One region of the Stenotrophomonas sp. YJH_SMC_37 genome, then DNA from elsewhere that is predicted to be linked to it. Evidence: riboswitches for the same ligand, from Rfam matches in the RefSeq annotation. Region 1 holds a riboswitch; the other holds the start of a gene.
What was found. A riboswitch is a leader RNA that binds a small molecule or an ion and turns the genes downstream of it on or off. The one in region 1 is predicted to bind glycine.

Region 1 (3,399 bases):
GAGTTTCGCCGTCGTCGGTGGTGGTCCCACTGGCGTCGAACTGGCCGGCACGCTGGCCGAGATCGCGCGCCACACGCTGCGCAACGAGTTCCGCCACATTGATCCGGCCAGTGCGAAAGTGCGGCTGATCGAGGCCGGGCCGCGCGTGCTGTCCTCGTTCCCGGAAGTGCTTTCGCTGAAGGCGCGTCGGCAGCTGGAGAAGCTGGGGGTGGAAGTGCTGACCGGTACCCCGGTGAGCGACATCGGCAGCCAGGGCTTCACGCTCGGTGACCAGTTCGTGCCGGCACGCACCGTGGTCTGGGCCGCCGGCGTGGCCGCTTCACCGCTGGCGCGCACGCTGGACGTGCCGCTGGACCGCGCGGGCCGCGTGCCGGTGCAACCGGACCTGACCCTGCCCGATCACCCAGAGCTGTTCGTGGCCGGCGACCTGGCCGCACTGAGCCAGGCCGACGGCAAGCCGGTACCCGGTGTGGCGCCCGCGGCCAAGCAGATGGGCAAGTACGTGGCCGAGGTCATCCGCGCGCGCCTGCACGGCAAGCCCGAACCCGGTCCGTTCAAGTACGCGGACTACGGCAACCTCGCCACCATCGGCCGCATGGCCGCGATCGTGCACCTGGGCCGACTGCAGCTGTCGGGCGTGCTGGCGTGGTGGTTCTGGCTGGCCGCGCACGTGTTCTTCCTGATCGGCTTCCGCAACCGCATCGTGGTGCTGCTGAACTGGGCGGTCGCGTATTGGAGCTACCAGCGCAGTGCGCGAATCATCTTCGGTGATGACCGCGACGACCGGCAGCCGAAGCGGTAGGGCTGCACGCAGCGGGGTCGGATCCCTTTCCGCAGGAAAGGATTCTGACCCCGTCAACACCCTCCACGCATGGCGTCGGATCTACCGGTTCATCGGGCCACCGGACACCCACCGTTTCGACCCGGTCCGACAGAGGTCCTCCTTCCTCGCGGTGTCGGCAATCTGCGCGGTACTCCAATGCCGGGTGATCCAGATCGTCAATGCGGTACTACTGAGATGCCAGCGCAGCATGCCGCGCTGCGGTTGCCGCCACAGGTGGCGCCGGGCAATCCAGAAGGCCTCACGCTCAACTTCAGGCACCTTCTTCATCACGTCCTTGTCGAAGAACTGGGCGGTGAAGCGCCAGGGGTTCATCGCGTGGTATCCCGCCCGTGGCTCACTGCTGCACGCAGCCACACCACTGGGCACACGGCCGGCCGGCTTCGGCCGACCGCCTGCCAATGCCAGCCCGAGCAGGTACAGCAGGCCAGGCAACAGCGCGATGCCGGCGACCAGCACGACGATGGAGATCCATGCTTTGCCGGCGGCGCGCATCGTTCACGGCGCCTTCGGTTTCGGGTACCACAGCGACGACAATGACCGACAGTCGTGCTGAAAAGCAAAGGTGGACATCCGGGTCTCCAGCGCTTGGCGCGGAGCGATCATCGCATGGCCCGGCAGCCCATCCACGCATGGCGTGAATCTACAGAACCCGGAGCCGAGCGTGGGCTCGGCTCTACAGAAGCGCAGGATCCGGGGCCTGCAGCCAGGCCAGCTTGCGTTCGCGCGGCTGCTGCTTGAGCTGCCATTCGGCCCGTGACGCGGCGGCCCGGTCCGGGTACTCGCGCACGGCCAGCACGCGCAGCGGTGGCCGCGCCCGGGTGTAGCGCGCGCCCTTGCCGGCCTGGTGGGCGGCGAAACGCGCGTCCACGTCGGTGCTGATGCCAGCGTAATAGCTGCCGTCGCGGCATTCGAGCAGGTACAGGAACCAGGGGCGGAGGGACGGAGTCATGCCCGGATTATGCCGTGCTGCACTGCAGCGGATATACTGGCGCCCGAATGCAGGAGAGAGGCGCCGCGCTGGCGCCCGCCGAAGGCGCAGGCTCCCATGATCGCTCAGGCCGGTGGGCTGGAATCCCACCAACCATGCATTCGACTCGCCGAGCTGGAGAGAGGTCACCGGGCACGCCTGGGACGATCCGCCGAAGGGGCACGCGGCCCATGCCGCTGAACTCTCAGGCAAAAGGACAGCGGGAGCGGCACCGGTCATCGTCATCCCGTCATTGCGCAGGCAGTGGCGGTAGTCGCGCATGGCCGGCCCCACCGCGCCCGGAGCCTGTCCCATGCTGCTGTCCGTCATCTACCTGATTGCCATTTCCGCCGAAGCCATGACCGGCGCACTGTCCGCCGGCCGCCGCCGCATGGACCTGTTCGGCGTGGTCATGATCGCCTGCGTCACTGCCCTCGGTGGTGGTTCACTGCGCGACATCCTGCTTGGCCATTACCCGCTGGGCTGGGTGAAGCATCCCGAGTACCTGGGTTTCACCGTGTGCGCGGCGCTGATCGCCACCTGGGTGGCGCGCTGGATGCACCACTTCCGCCGCACCTTCCTGGTGCTCGATGGCCTGGGCCTGATCGCCTTCACCCTGATCGGGTGTTCGATCGCGCGTGAGGCCGGCCATGCGATGCCGATCGTGCTGATCGCCGGCATGCTGACCGGTGCCTTCGGCGGCGTGCTGCGCGACATCCTCTGCAACGAGGTGCCGCTGATCTTCCAGAAGGAGCTGTACGCGATCATCGCGCTGCTGACCGGCGCGGCGTATCTGTTGCTGCTGCACTGGGGCGTGGCCGACGCCACCGCGATCCTGTGCTGCCTCGGCGGCGGCTTCGCGTTGCGCCTGCTGGCGATCCACTACCGCTGGGAAATGCCGAAGTTCGTCTATCACGACGAAGTGCATTGAGGTTCGCGTTCTCCACGTCGCCCAGCGCTTGTTGCCGTGTTGCGTTGGGACGCTGTCTCCAGCGCCACGGCGCCCATCTGGTCCCTCAGTGGCGGACCACGAATCCCCCCGAGCGCCCACTGGACGGCGCCCGCAGCTCTTCATCGAATGCATCCTTGATCGCGTTGATCGCCGCGCCGCGGTCCATCCCGCCACTCACGACCAGAGCATCTGCGACATGCTGGGCGACGTCTGCCAGGATGCGTCCCCACGCATGCTCCTCTCGAATGCCAGGACGATCGCCATACAGGCCAACGTTCAGCGAAGCATGCAATCCCCGTTCGGCAATCCACACGCGGATCATCTCGATGGAATCCTCATCGCGCTGTGCGGCTTCTGGAATGATCAGTTCTTTCATGGCTGCGGCCACCAAACAGGAAGTGGCATTGTGACGTGACCTGGAGCGTACGTGGAGCGGATCTTCTACAAAGCCCCGCGCTTCGCGGGCTCGACGCTACATGAAGGCCCCATCCATCGTTCTCACCACCCCGGCGATGTACCTGGCGCTGTCGCTCATGCGCAGCGCCAGGCGCATCGCCGGTGCAGATGGGCCGGTCTCCAACTCCGACCGGCCCTGATCGCGGCCGCACCCCCGCAGGCGCTGGCCGCCATCCACAC
Region 2 (3,399 bases), on a different contig from region 1:
AAGATCGGCAGCACTGCCCACGGCAACACGAACTGCGGCGACAGCGCCACGTAGCCGACATTCAGCAGCGCCGACAGCGCGCACAGGCTGAAACCGATGGCGACCTGGCGGGTGGGCGTGGTGTGCCCGGCCATGCGCCCGGACAGGAACGAGCCGGTGGTCATGCCGCCGATGGTGGGGATGAACAACCAGGCGAAACCGCCCTCGCCCAGGTGCAGGTGCTGCATCACGAACACCGGCGCCGACGAGATGTACAGGAAGATGCCACCGAAGCCGATGCTGCCGGCCAGCGCCAGGCGCAGGAAGCGCGGGTTGAAACCGATGCGCACGTAATCGCGCATCAACGCGTGCGGCGACAACGGCACGCGCGCTTCGACCGGATGGGTCTCCGGCAGGTAGCGTGCAGTGGCTGCCAGCAGGACCAGCGCGAACACCACCAGGAACCAGAAAATCAGCGGCCAGCCGGCGCCACTGAGCAGGATCCAGCCACCGATGATCGGCGCGATGGCCGGGGCGATGCCGAACAGCATCGACACCTGGCTCATCAGGCGCTGCGCGTCGTGGCCATGGTAGAGATCGCGGATCACCGCGCGGCCGACGATCATGCCGACACCCGCCGACAGGCCCTGCAGCGCGCGGAACGCCAGCAGCGTGGCCAGATCGGTGGACAGCGCACAGCCCACCGAGGCGCCGACGAACACCACCAGGCCACCGAGGATCACCCGCTTGCGCCCCCACGCATCGGACAGCGGGCCATGCGCCAGGCTCATCAGGCCATAGAACAGCAGGTACACGCTGATGGTCTGCTGCACCGCCACCTCGTCCACCGACAGGCGCTGCGCCAGCTGCGGGAACGCGGGGAAGATGGTATCGATCGAGAACGGGCCGAACATGGCCAGGCCGGCAAGCAGCAGGGCCATGCGGCGGGTGGAGGGAGCAACGGCGGCGGTCATGAAGGAAGCGTCCGGCAGGGCCATGCGCGGCACGCACGGCGGGCGCCGGTCCCGCTGCAACGGGGACGGCGCCAGATGAATTCGGGTATCCGCCCATCATAGGTGGGGATTGCGCCCGATGCCATGCAGCGGTGCACAAAACGCACGGCCGGGCCATCGGCCATTCAGCCGCGGGCCCGCGCCGGGGCGCGGCCAGCGGGCCCGCAACGGGCTATAATCGGCGGGCAACACGGTGGGAGAAGCGGAACACCGCTGCCGAAGGCGCAACGCCCGTAATCGCTCAGGCCCGATACCACCCGTAACAGAACTCTGGAGAGACCGGTTCGATCCGGCGCCGAAGGGGCACGAAGCCGCGGTTTTCCGCGCTTCCAAACTCTCAGGCAAAAGGACAGAGGGGCGCCCCGCAGACCGCCGACCGGCGGCTTGTGCCCGTGCGTGTGCCCTTTCCTGACGGATCCTTCGCCATGTCCCAGAACACCCCTTCCCTGCGTGAGCTCGAGCACCACAATGCGTTCGTCGAGCGCCACATCGGCCCCAACGATGCCGAGATCGCGCAGATGCTCGACGTCGTCGGCCACGCGTCGCTGGATGCGATGACCGATGCCATCGTGCCGGCCAAGATCAAGTCGCCGGCGCCGCTGGCGCTGCCGGAGTCGATGACCGAAGTGCAGGCACTGGCGAAGATCCGTGCGATCGCCGACAAGAACACCGTGCTGCGCAGCTTCATCGGCCAGGGCTACTACGGTACCCACACCCCGAACGTGATCCTGCGCAACATCCTGGAAAACCCGGCCTGGTACACCGCCTACACCCCGTACCAGGCCGAGATCTCGCAGGGCCGCATGGAAGCGCTGATCAACTTCCAGACCCTGTGCGCCGACCTGACCGGCATGGAGATCGCCAACGCCTCGCTGCTGGACGAAGCCACCGCCGCCGCTGAAGCGATGACCCTGGCCAAGCGTTCGGCCAAGTCGAAGTCGGACACCTTCTTCGTGCACGACGCCGTGCACCCGCAGACCCTGGAACTGCTGCGCACCCGCGCTGAACCGATGGGCATCGTGCTGCGCGTCGGCACCCCGGCCGAAGCACTGGAAGCGGAAGCCTTCGGCCTGCTGCTGCAGTACCCGGACACCTTCGGCCAGGTCGGCGACTACAGGGCGCTGGTCGATGCCGTGCACGCGCGCGGCGGCCTGGTGGCCGTGGCCACCGACCTGCTGGCACTGACCCTGCTGGCCGCCCCGGGCGAATGGGGCGCGGACATCGTGGTCGGCAACAGCCAGCGTTTCGGCGTGCCATTCGGTTTCGGTGGCCCGCACGCCGCCTTCATGGCCTGCCGTGACGCCTACAAGCGCTCGATGCCGGGCCGCCTGATCGGCGTTTCGGTCGATGCCCAGGGCAACCCGGCCTACCGACTGACCCTGCAGACCCGTGAGCAGCACATCCGCCGCGAGAAGGCCACCTCCAACATCTGTACCGCACAGGTGCTGCTGGCAGTGATGGCCTCGATGTATGCGGTCTACCATGGCCCGGAAGGCCTGACCCGCATCGCCCGCCGCACCCACCGCCTGGCCGCCATCCTGGCAGCGGCACTGCGCAACGCCGGCGTACAGGTCGGTGGCGACTTCTTCGACACCCTGCACGTCACCGGCGTGCACGCCGATGAGATCCACGCCAAGGCACGCGCCGCAGGTTACAACCTGCGCGCGATCGACAGCGACTCGGTCGGCATCAGCCTGGACGAGACCGCCACCCGCGCCGACGTGGTCGCGCTGGCCGCCGTGTTCGGCGCGCAGGCCGACATCGATGCGCTGGACGCAAGCACCGCCGACGCGCTGCCGGCCGGCCTGCTGCGCCAGTCTGCGTTCCTGACCCATCCGGTGTTCAACACCCACCACAGCGAGCACGAACTGCTGCGCTACCTGCGTTCGCTGGCCGACAAGGACCTGGCGATGGACCGCACGATGATCCCGCTGGGCTCGTGCACCATGAAGCTCAACGCCACCGCCGAGATGATCCCGGTGACCTGGCCGGAGTTCTCGCAGATCCACCCGCTGGTGCCGGCCGACCAGGCGCTGGGCTACAAGGAACTGATTGATTCGCTGGAAGCGATGCTGGTCGAATGCACCGGCTACGACGCGGTCAGCCTGCAGCCGAACTCCGGCGCACAGGGCGAGTACGCCGGCCTGCTGGCGATCCGCGCCTACCACCGCTCGCGCGGCGAAGGCCACCGCGACATCTGCCTGATCCCGGATTCGGCGCACGGCACCAACCCGGCCTCGGCGCAGATGTGCGGCATGAAGGTGGTGGTGACCAAGACCGATGCCAACGGCAACGTCGACGTCGAGGACATCCGCCTCAACGCCGAGAAGTACAGCGACCGCCTGGCCGCGATCATGATGACCTACCCGTCCACGCACGGCGTGTTCGAGGAAGAGGTGGTCGAGAT

Region 2: linked by a shared signal. The riboswitch ahead of gcvP (aminomethyl-transferring glycine dehydrogenase) and the one ahead of AC5P8J_RS13235 (trimeric intracellular cation channel family protein) in region 1 are both predicted to bind glycine.

Annotation. Positions count from the first base shown of each region.
Region 1 covers NZ_JCAFTG010000008.1:152,922-156,320, forward strand. Annotated here, with positions in the region: gene AC5P8J_RS13220 (NAD(P)/FAD-dependent oxidoreductase) at 1-802, shown strand, start outside; gene AC5P8J_RS13225 (hypothetical protein) at 884-1,336, opposite strand; gene AC5P8J_RS13230 (GIY-YIG nuclease family protein) at 1,518-1,793, opposite strand; glycine riboswitch at 1,834-1,923, shown strand; glycine riboswitch at 1,937-2,042, shown strand; gene AC5P8J_RS13235 (trimeric intracellular cation channel family protein) at 2,125-2,742, shown strand; gene AC5P8J_RS13240 (DUF5076 domain-containing protein) at 2,828-3,139, opposite strand.
Region 2 covers NZ_JCAFTG010000017.1:43,639-47,037, reverse strand. Annotated here, with positions in the region: gene AC5P8J_RS18465 (multidrug effflux MFS transporter) at 1-953, opposite strand, end outside; glycine riboswitch at 1,253-1,355, shown strand; gene gcvP (aminomethyl-transferring glycine dehydrogenase) at 1,418-3,399, shown strand, end outside.